Regions from separate parts of the Vibrio sp. 2132-1 genome, predicted to be linked through region 1. Evidence: riboswitches for the same ligand, from Rfam matches in the RefSeq annotation. Region 1 holds a riboswitch; the other holds the start of a gene.
What was found. A riboswitch is a leader RNA that binds a small molecule or an ion and turns the genes downstream of it on or off. The one in region 1 is predicted to bind cyclic di-GMP.

Region 1 (6,904 bases):
GTGCTGTCACAAGGCTTAACACTCGTTCTCAGATATTGGTGAAATTAGGTAATTTTTGTAAGCATATCCTACCGTACATGTGGCTCTACAAACTGTTCGCTTATATTGTTATGCCTCAAAGAAGCCAACGAGAATCTCGCCACCTTTTTATTCGCGAAGCCAAGAAGCTTTGCCAAAAAGAATTTAAACGTTGGTTTATTCTTGCCGCTGATGTAAATCCGTTAATGAAATATTTTAAAGATCGAGAGTTACCCATTCCGACTCTTTACTTAATGGGCGACAGGGATTACATGTTTATTAAACCTGTCAAAGAAATGGTTGCAGCACATAAGCTCAGCATTCTACGAGAAATCCCGAATTGTGGTCATGTATGCAATGTAGAGCGTCCAGAAGACTTCAATCAACACTCCATCGAGTTTATTAAACAGCAAGCTGTATGTGCTTAAAACTGAGTGCATCCACTGAATAGGAGAGCCGCTATAGCTCTCCTAGTTGATATCCACATTGCCAACATGCACCAAATTGCCCTTCGTTTATTTCATGACATTTTGGGCATTGCCAATCTTGATACTCATGCCTATCGGATTGTTTTCGATATGCTTTTACTATTTCTTCAGCTTTCATCTTTTGTGCAGTGTCAAAAAGCCACACATAAGGATCGGTATCATCACCAAACGGCAGTTCTCCTTTTAAGCCGAAAATACCTTCTCCACGAACTTCACAGTAAATTTGTTCCACTTTAAGCAGCTCACATACAATGTGTGCTTCTGCTGGGTTTTTAGCGATAAATATTTTCATCAAAATACCCACTTCACCAATTACGAGTTTTGCTGACTTGGTGTCGGCCTTACTTTATTCATAACCCATTTAGTGATGATTGGAAATAGTCCCAATAGCGCAAAAGACGCTAATACTGCGGGTGAAACAATGCCCGATAGGCTTTCAATTGTTGCTAATTGAGTACCTGCATTCAGATATACGGCTGTGCCTGGCAGCATACCTATTTGGCTAGTGAGATAAAATCTACCTACAGACATCGGCGTTAAGCCCATCAGTAAGTTGATTAGAAAGAAAGGGAATACAGGGATTAGACGCAAGGAAAATAGATAAAAAGCTCCGTCTTTTTCGACACCTTGATTAATTGCGTTGAGTTTATTTCCGAATTTGTTTTGTACCCAGTCACGCAATAAGTATCGGCTGCTCAAGAAGGCCAGTGTTGCCCCCATAGTGCTAGCGAAAGAAACCAGTAGCAAGCTTGTCCAAAAACCAAATAAGGCTGCACCAAGTAAGGTGACTACTGCCGCTCCTGGGATAGAAAAAGCGGTAATTGCAATGTAGGTAAAAAAGTAAATCGCAGCCGAGAATACAAAATTCTGATCGATGTATGTAGTTAGTGCTTCTTGTTGGGCTTTTGCATTCTCTAAGGTTAAATACTGGCCAAAGTTAATACCTAAAAAGACGATAGCCGCTAGTAGGATGAGACCTAATATCAGTTTCTTATTCATAATTTTGATTCCAATTTGGGATATATGTAATAAGACAGTAGGAAAACCGAAAAAATTTCACAAAAAAACCGCAGATTAGACTGCGGTTTTACAAGATAGTTTTTAGGCCGACTTTTATTGGAGGCCGTTCATCAACTCATCTCGGCGAGCTTGAGGTACCACACTCCAATGAGTGCCGTTGATAGCCCCTTCTAGTGCCCATAGCAACTCAATGTTGACGGTTGCAGAGTGCGTATCTCTTATCGCTTTATAGGCGTTAAGCGCACCTTCCTCTTCAAGCTTCTCTACGGATTCGATGCCGGCTTTTTTTAGCATGCGCTCGGTAGCCAGTCGTAAGTTAGGCAAATCTTTCAAACGGTTAGGCTTTGTACTTGCTTGCTGTTCTTTCTCAAGCTTTGCCTTTTTCAATGATTGATTCGCTACTTCGATTAAGCGTTCGCTTGATTCCCATAAATCGCTGGAAATAGCGTAGTACTTTGTAACGACTGGAAAGCCACGTTTTTTATAAACGTAAGGCTTTAGCCCTTGTTTCTCGAAGTCAGATGAAGTTTTTTGGTCTGCTCTGATATGAAGCTGATTGTTTACCACTAGTGCAAACATTGTTTCATCAGCGAATAGTCCGAAGCCACCAAACATTGAGCGCGACTTGATATTACCAAGTGCCTCAAATAGCTTCATAGAGTCTTTGAGTATCGGTTTATCCATGTTTTGTTATCTCGGTGTAATTAATATTACGCCACCAAAAGTCAGGTCCGAGAGAGTAGCAAACATGCGTAAAAACAATGTCATTACAGAGTAAAGTCATTGCTTACACACTTGCCATCGGTAACCCCGCTACCTTCCATATCGTAATATGGTTCAGGCCGGAGGCTTTGCGTCCCACTCTTTCGAATGGTTTGCCCTGTGCGTGACACAATGAGCATACTTCTTATATTGAATTAACATCACGGTTTAGCGTTAAAAGTGTGATTTCGGTTCAATAAAAATGATAGATTGAATGCTCTATTTTGCATATGGAAAGGTGCAAATTGGCCTTTGAAAAGGAGTTCTTAATATATATTACATTTATATAAAACAGGGAGTTAACGTTAGTCAATTGTTATTAGAGTGGTGTGAAGTATTAGAGAATGCTTAATTTTTCCAAAAAAATAAGCGCCCCTGTAGAGCGCTTATTTAACACGGTTAAATACAGTGAAATTTAGTTCATTTTTTTCACAGTATTTCGAATTACAAGCTCAGGTTGCATCTCGAAAATTCGTTTTTCGTGTTCTTTATCTTTGATACGCTCAAGTAGAATTTCGAATGCATTTTTACCAACACGACGTTTAGGTTGGTGGATAGTCGTTAGCGGTGGAGAGAAGTATTCCGCAAGCTCGATGTTGTCGTAGCCGATCACTGAAATATCTTCAGGAATTTTGATCCCGTTTTGTTGCAAGCGGCTCATTAGGCCTAGAGCCATTGTGTCGTTAAAACAGAATACCGCCGTCGGGCGCTTGTCCATTGCGGTAATTTTATCTGCAACTAATACGGCCGTATCACATTCAAAGTTACCTTCAAGGATCCAGTCTTCATTTACAGCTAGGTTCGCTTCGCTCATTGCGCGACGGAAACCTGCAATGCGCTCTTGGCAAGCAAGCTTTTCAAAATGACCGCTTAGACAAGCGATATCCGTATGACCATTGTCAATCAGATGTTTGGTTGCAATGTAGCCACCTTCTTCTGAGTTATCCATGATCTTGTCTGCTTGTGAGCTCTCTGGGCCCCAATCCATGACCACTTTAGGAATGTCCGCATGACGGTCAAGCATCTCTTTTAGTTCTTCGGTTAAGTCAGAACACATCACTAGGATGCCATCAACGCGCTTTTCAGCCAGCATACGAATGTAATCGCGTTGTTTTTCGTAAATCCCGCCTGTGTTACATAAAATCAGAGTATAGCCTTGGCGGTAACAGTAGCTCTCAACGCCATCAATCACTTCTGAGAAAAATAGGTTAGTTGATTGAGTTACTAACATGCCAATCGTACGAGTTGAGTTGCATTTTAGGCTGCGTGCAACGGCACTTGGCGCGTAATTCAGCTCGTCAACGGCTTTCATTACTTTTTCTTGCGTTGCTTCTGCAACGAAACGCGTTTTATTGATAACGTGCGAAACTGTCGTAGTGGAAACGCCGGCTAAGCGAGCAACGTCTTTTATCGTGGCCATAAATGGTGTCCTGTATCGAGCTACTGAAATATGTCGTATTGGATGTACCTGATGCTCTAATGGTTTCACACCTAGCAATATAAAATTGGCGCTAAGTGTCTCGGCAGCGGTTGATCCAAGTGCGACAAAAGGGTACGTAGCAGCATCGGTCGATGAATTTTATCTTTTTTCTATCTGATGAGAAATTGCCATCAACCTGTTAAGAAAACACAAAAACCGCTATATTTCAGCGGTTTACATATAAATCATATTTAATCGTTTGCGCTCACATTTTAGCCCTATGTGAACTGACTAGCAATGTTTTCAGCAAGAGATTTGTGTATTTGAAGTCACATTTTGACTGCTAAATAACCAAGCGTCTTTGCGCTAAGTTAAGGCAAACGAATATTATACCCAAGTTACTTACAATTGGTCACTTTCAGGCATACAGGAAGCCCGATAGGCAGGCTCCCTAAAAATAGGCGGCAATTATTCACCAAGAAGGTAGGCGCTGTCTAGTTTACAAAATGCAACTAATAGTTTCGCGACACTCGAGTAAAATCCAAATTCGTCGAATTGTTTACATTTGTCTGAAAACTGAGGTAACCAAGACATCAATTGTTGCTGGATAAAGTCGTTTTGTTTAACGAAGGCTTCTTCCATGTGTTTTTCTTGTTCAAGCTCGTTTGAGCGGATAATCATGTTCCCGAGAAAGTCGAGCTCAACGGCTAAGTGATCCGCAGGTTCCTTTAGGTTTTCGTCTACTTGAACGCCAAATTCAGCCATCAACTTTTCCATTTCCTCAGCTGGCTTGTCATTCAGTAAACCTGATTCACCAATGTACATGGATGCGTAAGGAAGAGCGCCGTATTTTTCTGTCTTCAAAAACAGTTCACAAAAGTCAGCTGCAAGCTCTAGTTGTGCATCTTCACGATCTTGTAACCGATTCAGCGCATCAACTAGGCTATCAACGGCTGGTTTTAGCGACTCATTTTCACCTAAACCTGCGAGAAAACTGCGAATTTCAACACTGTGATAGGCTTCCAATTCTTTCTCTGTTAGTTCTTTTGCGAACAAGCTCGAAAACCACCAGTAAATTTCAGCGCGTTTTTCATTAAAAGCTTTCACTTCTTGCATTTTGGGCTCCTGAATGATGCTTCAAGTCATGCATCACAAAGTCAATTAGGGATATCCCCTAAGTGTAATCAATTAAAATGAATAGCAGTAACTATAATTGTTATGTTTTATGGTCAAAAATGACCGTTTATTAATAGCAATGGGCAAGCTTGTTTTGAATCAATAAAAACGCTAAATCTTGCGTTTTAATGTATCTATGACTAGAAATGTTACTAGTTATGAATAGAATACGTCTTGGATAATAAGAAGACAGAAAAGTGGTGTAAATGAGCTATCACGTATTAGTCGTAGAAGATGATGTTGTAACTCGTAGTAAGCTTGCGGGATATTTCCAAAATGAGGGCTACCAAGTCAGCGAAGCAGAGAGTGGCGCAGAAATGCGTGAAGTTTTGCAAGCGGGCGATGTAGACCTGATCATGCTGGATATTAACCTGCCTGGTGAAGACGGCCTGATGCTTACTCGTGAGTTACGTAGCCAATCGGATATTGGTATCATATTAGTAACAGGACGCACGGATAGCATTGATAAAATCGTAGGCCTAGAAATGGGTGCTGACGATTATGTGACAAAACCTTTTGAACTGAGAGAGCTGTTAGTTCGCGTTAAAAACTTGCTGTGGCGTATTTCAGCAGCGCGCAGTGGCAGCTCGAAAGCGAATGAAACCAGTGAAGAGCACATTGTGCGCTTTGGGGAGTGGACATTCGACATTCAACGTCGCGCACTTAGCCGCAACGGTGAGCCAGTAAAACTAACTAAAGCAGAGTATGAACTTTTGGTGGCATTATCGTCTTATCCTAACCAGGTGTTAAGTCGTGAGCGTATTTTGAACATGATCAGCCATCGAGTGGATGCGCCGAATGACCGCACCATTGATGTTCTTATTCGACGTATGCGCGCAAAAATGGAGTTCGATCCTAAGAACCCACAGATTTTTGTAACGGTACACGGCGAAGGCTATATGTTTGCTGGTGACTAGTTGGAACATAACTCAATCGTAAAAAGAAAAAGGAGAGCTTCGGCTCTCCTTTTTTGTGGCTTCAAGATAATACTAGTTTGCTTCAACCATTGGTGTTTGGCCGACAGTATCACGCAACCTTTGCCAAATACTGCCCAAGTACTCATGCCAATAAAGCTCTGTTTGTTCTAAGTAACGCGCTTTAGGTGAGTATTTATCCCAAGGTTGACTTATCTCGCTAATAGCTAAGAAGTTGGTCGGGGCTGGGATTGGTTTAATGCCTGCTGCGTTGAACTCATACAATGCACGGCTCATGTGACTCGCAGAAGTGACTAACACAATCTCCTTTTGTTGAACGAATGCAGCCGCTTGACGCGCCTCTTCCCACGTATCTTTCGCATCTTCTAATAAAATGATATCGGATTTCGCGACTCCCAACGCAAGGGCAACGTTCGCCATCATTCGCGCGTGGCTAATTTCAGATCCGCCAGCATAGCCGGATAAGATTAATTTCGCGCCTGGATACATTCTTAAAATACGAATGCCCTCAGTTAAGCGCATTAATGCTGCACGGCTTAACTGCGAGGTGGGTGGAATTTCGTCATCGATAACATGACCATTCCCTAAAACCATCACGTAGTCGATGGTGCCAGAAACTGGCAAAAAGGCTTTATGCTCTCGCTCTAACGGCATAAGAAGCTTGGTTGAAACAGGTTGGAAGGCAACAAGAAAAATGCCAACAAAAGAGAATAGAACAACGAAGCAGCCAGTTTTACGTTTTGTAGTAAAACTAATGAGAGCAAGACCCAACAAGCCTATCAGCAGCAATGCCGGAAGGGGCATAAGCATGGCTGACACTACTTTTTTCAGCTCAAACATACATAAATAGTCCGAAAAAACATCAATTGATAATAAAAATGAGGGTATCCCTCTTTATTCCTGCTTTCCTTGTGCCAGAATAGCGGCACAATCCGTTATGATAACTCAGCAGAAGTGACAGAAGACCGCAATTTCGACGATATCGCCCACAAATTTGCAAAAAATATTTACGGCTCCGATAAAGGGGAGATCCGCCAAATCATTGTGTGGGAAGATTTTCTACAGATTCTAAGTGAATTAGATGC
Region 2 (6,904 bases), on a different contig from region 1:
AACAAATTGCTCGATTCCGCGAGCGTGAAAAACAAGTTGTTCTTGCAGAGCAGCGAGGCGAGCAGCATGTTGGTGGTGAAAGTGCCAAGCAAAGAGAAGCCCGACGTGCCGCTAAGTACGCGCAAAAAGAAGCGCAGCGTAAACAAGACTAAGCCCAACTCTCCTTATATTTAGCGAGCTGCCGTAAGGTGGCTCGCTTTTACTACGCACCAATACTCTTTCAATACAATTTTGTATCCCTCACCAATACCTCTAGTTGATTGTCTCTTTTGCCTTCGGGTAGCCCCACCATTTCATCATAAGCACTTTGATGTACTAAAACCTGCTTATTTGCTTTGATATTCCTGCACTTCTTTTGCATCTCGATCAGGGAATGAGCCCTCAAAAAGATACCGTTGTCATCAGTGATAAATTGCGCTTCTCCATCAATCACGACAGATGCCTGGTACAATGCGAGATCAAGCGAATGAATGACCAATTTGTCTACATAGAAGTATTTTTGTAACTTACTCAATGGTATTGCCATGTGTCACCTCCCTGAAAGTTACCTCTACGTTTTGTAGAATAAAACCGATCATTGGATGAGATTTCTTCGGTTTACTTGCGTACAACATCGGAAACAAAGAGGATTCCGATGCAAACAATCAATGTCGTGTGGTTAAAGCGAGATTTAAGGCTGACTGACCATCAACCACTAACTCAAGCATTATCAACAAAGCACCCAACTGTGCTTTTGTATATTGTTGAACCATTGCTATTGAACAACCCACACTATTCTGAGCGCCACTGGCGATTTGTTTGGCAATCACTGCAAGACATGGATGAAACGCTCAAAGCGTATGGGCATCGAATCACGGTGCTGTTTGACGATGCCTTAGCATGTTTCCAATCAATTCAAGCGCAATATCAAATCAACGCTGTTTTTTCTCACCAAGAAATAGGACTCAACTGCACCTTTGAACGAGACCGACAAGTTGCCGCTTGGCTGTATGAGCAGAACATCGACTGGTTTGAATTCGAACACGGTGCTGTAATCAGAGGGGCAATAAACCGGCAAGGTTGGGACAAACATTGGGACTCTGTCATGAGAGCCTCAATAAGCCCTATTGAGCTCCAAACCGACTTATTGCATTCATTGGATGCAGAAGCTCTCGGCTGTTCGTTTTCGCCACCATCATCCTGGCTATCAAAATGCAAAGGAATGCAAACGGGAGGAAGCCGGCTCGCTTGGAAAACACTAGAGGACTTTTTCCATCGTCGAGGTCGTGATTACTATCGAAGCATTTCTAGTCCCACAGCCTCACGCACAGCCTGTACTCGACTTTCTCCATATCTCGCTTGGGGTAACATATCCTTGCGTGAAGTTTATCAATACCTTTTGAAACACTGGCAAGTCGCTGGGTTTCGTCGCAGCTTAATTGCATTGTCTTCACGGCTTCATTGGCACTGTCACTTCATCCAAAAATTCGAATCGGAATACGACATGGAGTTTTACTGCGTTAATCGGGCTTACGAACCATTGATTAAACAAAGTAGTACTTTCGATGAAGAAAAGTTAGCAGCATGGAAATCCGGGCATACTGGCGTACCTTTGATTGATGCCTGCATGCGCTGTTTGCACCACACTGGTTACATTAACTTTCGCATGCGTGCCATGCTGGTTAGCTTTCTTACTCACCACATGAACATGAATTGGCGAGTAGGTGTAACGCATTTAGCGCAACTGTTTCTCGACTTTGAGCCCGGAATTCATTACCCACAATTCCAAATGCAAGCAGGAGTAACCGGGACTAACACAATCCGTATTTATAATCCGATCAAGCAAGCCCAAGAACATGATCCTGACGGCACGTTCATCTACAAGTGGGTACCTGAATTGCAAATGGTTCCTCCCCCTCTTTTATTCGAGCCTTGGACAATGACCCAGATGGAAGCTGTCATGTATCAGTTGCAGCCAGATAGCCGTTACCTTGCACCTATTATCACACCAGACAACGCAGCTAAGGCAGCAAGAGAGCGCTTATGGACGTGGCGGAAACGAGCCGATGTGAAACAAGAAGGCAGACGAATTCTTGCGCGACATGTTAGACCCTCAAAAGAAAGTAGGACGCGATGATCATCTCTCAATCACAATGCGTACAAATGCAAACACACTCCAGGGAACCCGTTGTACCCTCAACTAGTAAGGAACACATTATGTTCAAACGTATCTTAGTTATCGCGGCGACACTGATGGCGACGTTATCTTTTATGCTTCCCGTCAAGGCTCATGAGCATGGCATGATGAAAGCCGATATTGTCGACGTTGCCGCTGAAAACGGCTCTTTCAATACGCTTGTTGCTGCGGTAAAAGCAGCGGGCTTGGTTGACACTCTCAAAGGGGAAGGCCCATTTACTGTTTTTGCACCAACGGATGACGCTTTTGCAAAACTGCCAGACGGCACAGTCGACATGCTCTTAATGCCGGAAAACAAAGACAAGTTAGTATCTGTTTTGACTTATCACGTCGTGCCAGGGAAAGTGATGGCTGCCGATGTTGTTAAGCTAGACAAAGCGACTACGGTTCAGGGGCAAGATGTGATGATTAAAACCATGGGCGATAAAGTCATGGTTAACGATGCAAATGTCATTGCAACCGATGTGAAAGCTAAAAACGGTGTCATTCACGTGATTGATACTGTCATCATGCCGAAATAACACCATTCAGAGGGCGGTACACTCCGCCCTTTAGACAGAACTTCTTTCACCCTTAGCACGATTCCTCTTCACTTATCGCCAACAAACCTCCACTCATTCGCCATGGTTATAAAAAAGATAAAAACAAAATTAAAATCAATACCTTGCAAGACGATACTGCATAATATTGACGAGATTAAGATATCGTTATCTTTCAATTTGAGAACAGGATTCCATGTCAGTGACGTTTACTTTTCCACATGTAAATTCTTAAGCTAAATTTTGGCTGCTCAATCACATTTCGGCAAACCATTCGAAAGGGTGGGACGCAAAGCTTCCGGTCTGTCAGCATTTAAAAATCTAAAAGAATGCGCATGATAGCGGGGTTACCATAACGCAGTGTTACAGAAGTCCAGTTGCTGTAGCGTTGCTTTATGCTCAGCATGCGCCGGGGTGTGACATTAGTTTGTCAGCCATAACAGAGGACATGTGATGAAATCATTTCCAACCAAATCCGTACTCGCGTTAGCACTTGCAAGCATTAGTTCAGGTGCTGCGGCTCACGGTTATGTATCAGAAACCAATGGTGGTGTCGCTGCAAGTCGCTCGGCACTATGTAAGTATCCAACGCCAGATACTAACGAAAAAAATAATAACTGCGGTGCGATTCAATATGAACCGCAAAGCGTTGAAGGCCCTGATGGCTTTCCCGAAACAGGGCCTCGCGATGGTAAAATAGCGAGTGCCGAAACCGCTTTAGCAGCTGCCCTTGATGAGCAAACTGCCGACCGTTGGGTAAAACGTCCTATTCAAGCAGGTACACAAACTTTTGAATGGACATTTACCGCTAACCACGTGACGCGCGACTGGAAATATTACATCACCAAGCCTGATTGGAACCCAAACGCTTCACTATCACGAGACTCTTTTGATCTAACTCCTTTCTGTGTCGTCGACGGCAATATGGTTCAACCCCCGAAACAGGTAAGCCATCAATGTAATGTGCCTACTCGCGAGGGATACCATGTCATCCTGGCAGTATGGGATGTTGGCGACACTGCAGCCTCATTTTATAACGTGATCGATGTGAAATTTGATGGTGGCAGTCCCGTTATTCCAGATTGGAAGCAAGGCGGTCAAATTATTCCTACAATGGATTTAAATATTGGGGATTCGGTTTATACACGCGTATTTGATCAAGCAGGTGAAAACGTGGCGTATAGAACTGAACTAGAAATTACCGATGCAGCAATGGGCCAAGCGAAAAACTGGTCTTACACACTCGCGACTAAGCTAAACCAAGAACAAGCAAAACTGCAAGCCGGGCAGTATGCAGAGGATAAATTCACTCCTGTTTATGGTACTAATCCGGTGTATCTGCAAGCAAATAGCGGCCTTAAGCGAGTAGAGATCGGCTATAACATTGAAACTCCTGTCCCAGAATACTCACTCACAGTAGATGGCTTAGCAGACGAGTATATCATTGAGTCAACACCGACAACGTTGGATCTGACACTAACTGCTGAAGGCGATTTAAATGCAGAACTCACCGTTTACAATCACCATCGCGAACCACTTGCAAGTTGGGCAAACGAAATGAAAGACGGCTCGGTAGAGGCGATATCGCTCGCTTTAAGTAAATCAGAGCCGGGTCACCATATGCTCGTGACACGTATTAAGGACAAAGATGGCAACTTGGTGGATCAGCAAACACTCGACTTTCACTTAAAAGAAGAGTCAGTTACTCCACCACCATCTGGTGAGTACGATTTTGTCTTCCCTGAAGGACTATCTAGCTACACTGCGGGCACAAAAGTGCTTGCCAGCGACGGGGGCATTTATCAATGTAAACCTTTCCCATACTCTGGTTACTGTATGCAGTGGAAAGAAAGCGCAAACCATTACGAGCCTGGAATAGGTTCACACTGGGAGATGGCTTGGGATAAAGTCAACTAAATCACCCTTCGAACGTTAAGTAAAAAGAGCCTCACTATGAGGCTCTTTTATAATCAAACGCAAAAATGACAATTTTCCCGGTCTAAACCATGAACACCAGATAAACTAGTGAGATGCGCTCGCCCCTCAATCAGCCCCATTTCATACCCTTCTAGTAAAACGGATTGTCGCATTGATAAGCGCTGAACATGAAAATTATCTGGTGGGGCAATCACCCTAACATGTGTTCCTGGTGGAGGGTTACGAATAAACTCTAATGATTGATTATAGTTATCTGCACGTCTTAACATCGCATCCGCCATTTTGGGGTGCTCCGCAAACAGTTTCTTCATCAGCCATGTGGTCTTAACTGGCTTTTTGGCATAATTCAGTGGGTGAGAGAGTACTACGGTTATGTCGCGAGCCCCTCGACGATAAGCCTCACGCACTGGGATAGAATCAGCGACCCCACCATCGGTATAACAACCACCAGAAAAACAAGGGGTATGCTTGTAGGCAATCGGTAATGCTGTTGTCGCTTCAATCGCATGGTGAAAATTATCACGTGTCACGCGATAGTAATCTGCCTGCCCTGTATCTACATTTGTTGTCGCTGCGAGAAAAGGAACGCCATTAAACAGTTTATTTTCATCGACGGGATACAAGCGATTAGATTCTTCAAACAACCACTTCACATCGATGAGATCCCCACCTTTAACGAAGCGAGTCGGGTCAAAAAAGCGTTTACTTGTGGCCAGCTTAGTAATGACGTTAATACTGCGATGCGGGTAGTCGGTCAAATACCCAATCAAATTTGATGCACCAGCAGATACACCGATTGCAAAATCAAACGGTTTATAACTCTGCTCTAAAAACGCATCTAACACTCCGCTTGCGAAGACGCCTCGCATCGCGCCACCTTCTACTACAATTGCTTTTGTTGCCATATTTCCCCCATTCTCCTTGCCAAAAGAGTAATGAAATTCGTGCAATCACAACAATTGAATATTCTTATTATTGAAATAGGTGAAGTCTATTTATTTCTCTCTTAGAAAATGAAAACTAAAGTTCAAAAAATCCGTACCCGTTAGAAATGTAATTGCGGGCTTAACCAAGGTGGCAAGGTCTAAGAGAAATCTAGGAGAAAACCGTTTTATAGGCTTCGCCCGCGCCATCAATGAACATTTGAGTACCAATAACCGCTAGAATTAAGCCCATCATTTTAGTCACAACATTTAGAGCACTTGGTCCAACCGCTTTGACCAATTTGTCTCCAAACAAAAACAGTACATAGGTGATCACACAAAGGACAGCGAAAGAAACGATAGTAATAATGGTTTGATCGAAACCACCCGCTGTCGCAAAGTTCATCGCGGTAGCAATCGTTCCAGGCCCAGCTAATATTGGCATCGCCAGTGGAGACACTGCAATACTCAATGCCGCCCGTTGCTGAGCTGGTGAATACGCCTTCTCTTTGGTTTTTTGATGCGTCGAATCACCTTGAAGCATGTTAAAACCTATCAAAAACACCAAAATACCGCCTGTTATTCGCAATGCATAAAGCGTGATACCAAACAAATCAAAAATTAACTTACCGGCAATAGAAAATATCGCGATGATAATAAATGCAATAAAAACCGAGCGGAGCGCAATGGAACGGATGGTTTCTTTATCTTCATCAGCAGTTAAACTCAAAAAGATGGGAATATTGGCGATAGGGTTCATGATGGCAAAGAAGCCCATAAACACCGTAACTGTATGAACAATGAGTTCTTTCATATTTTCCACTGCATTTAAATTATTGATTCTAAAAACAGTATATACGCTCTCAAACAGAACGAGTGGTGTATTCTCGATTCGTCTTCACACTTATGCACCAAGCATTGTTTTTCTTTTGAGATAGTTTACCGACTCATCAAATGTCGCTAAGGTGAGTCTTCAGCCTTTAACGTAACAGGGGATGTTAAGTCACCATGAACAGCACGATTCAAACAATTCTCAATCACCGCTCAATTCGAAAATTCACCTCACAACCGATTGAGAGTGAACAATTAGATGCCATTCTTCAAGCCGGCCTTGCGGCATCCTCATCAAGCATGTTGCAAGTCGTTTCAATTATCCGCGTGACCGACAAAGAAAAACGCACGCTATTAGCTCAATATGCCGGAAATCAAGGGTACGTTGAAAGCGCGGCTGAGTTTTTGGTGTTTTGTATTGATTACCAGCGCCATGCCAGTATCAACCCAGATGTTCAAGCTGACTTTACCGAGTTAACGCTAATAGGCGCTGTAGA

Region 2: another riboswitch for cyclic di-GMP. It lies ahead of gbpA (N-acetylglucosamine-binding protein GbpA); the one in region 1 lies ahead of R8N47_RS15735 (TfoX/Sxy family DNA transformation protein).

The regions. Positions count from the first base shown of each region.
Region 1 covers NZ_JAWPON010000013.1:79,374-86,277, reverse strand. Annotated here, with positions in the region: gene R8N47_RS15750 (alpha/beta fold hydrolase) at 1-446, shown strand, start outside; gene R8N47_RS15745 (DUF2007 domain-containing protein) at 478-798, opposite strand; gene R8N47_RS15740 (TVP38/TMEM64 family protein) at 819-1,505, opposite strand; gene R8N47_RS15735 (TfoX/Sxy family DNA transformation protein) at 1,620-2,210, opposite strand; cyclic di-GMP riboswitch class I at 2,327-2,416, opposite strand; gene purR (HTH-type transcriptional repressor PurR) at 2,704-3,708, opposite strand; gene torD (molecular chaperone TorD) at 4,177-4,824, opposite strand; gene torR (two-component system response regulator TorR) at 5,091-5,801, shown strand; gene elyC (envelope biogenesis factor ElyC) at 5,874-6,659, opposite strand; gene cmoM (tRNA uridine 5-oxyacetic acid(34) methyltransferase CmoM) at 6,774-6,904, shown strand, end outside.
Region 2 covers NZ_JAWPON010000005.1:166,446-173,349, reverse strand. Annotated here, with positions in the region: gene R8N47_RS07135 (rhodanese-related sulfurtransferase) at 1-152, shown strand, start outside; gene R8N47_RS07130 (DUF6482 family protein) at 221-526, opposite strand; gene R8N47_RS07125 (cryptochrome/deoxyribodipyrimidine photo-lyase family protein) at 635-2,116, shown strand; gene R8N47_RS07120 (fasciclin domain-containing protein) at 2,197-2,697, shown strand; cyclic di-GMP riboswitch class I at 2,970-3,070, shown strand; gene gbpA (N-acetylglucosamine-binding protein GbpA) at 3,169-4,632, shown strand; gene R8N47_RS07110 (patatin family protein) at 4,686-5,558, opposite strand; gene R8N47_RS07105 (MarC family protein) at 5,749-6,390, opposite strand; gene nfsA (oxygen-insensitive NADPH nitroreductase) at 6,585-6,904, shown strand, end outside.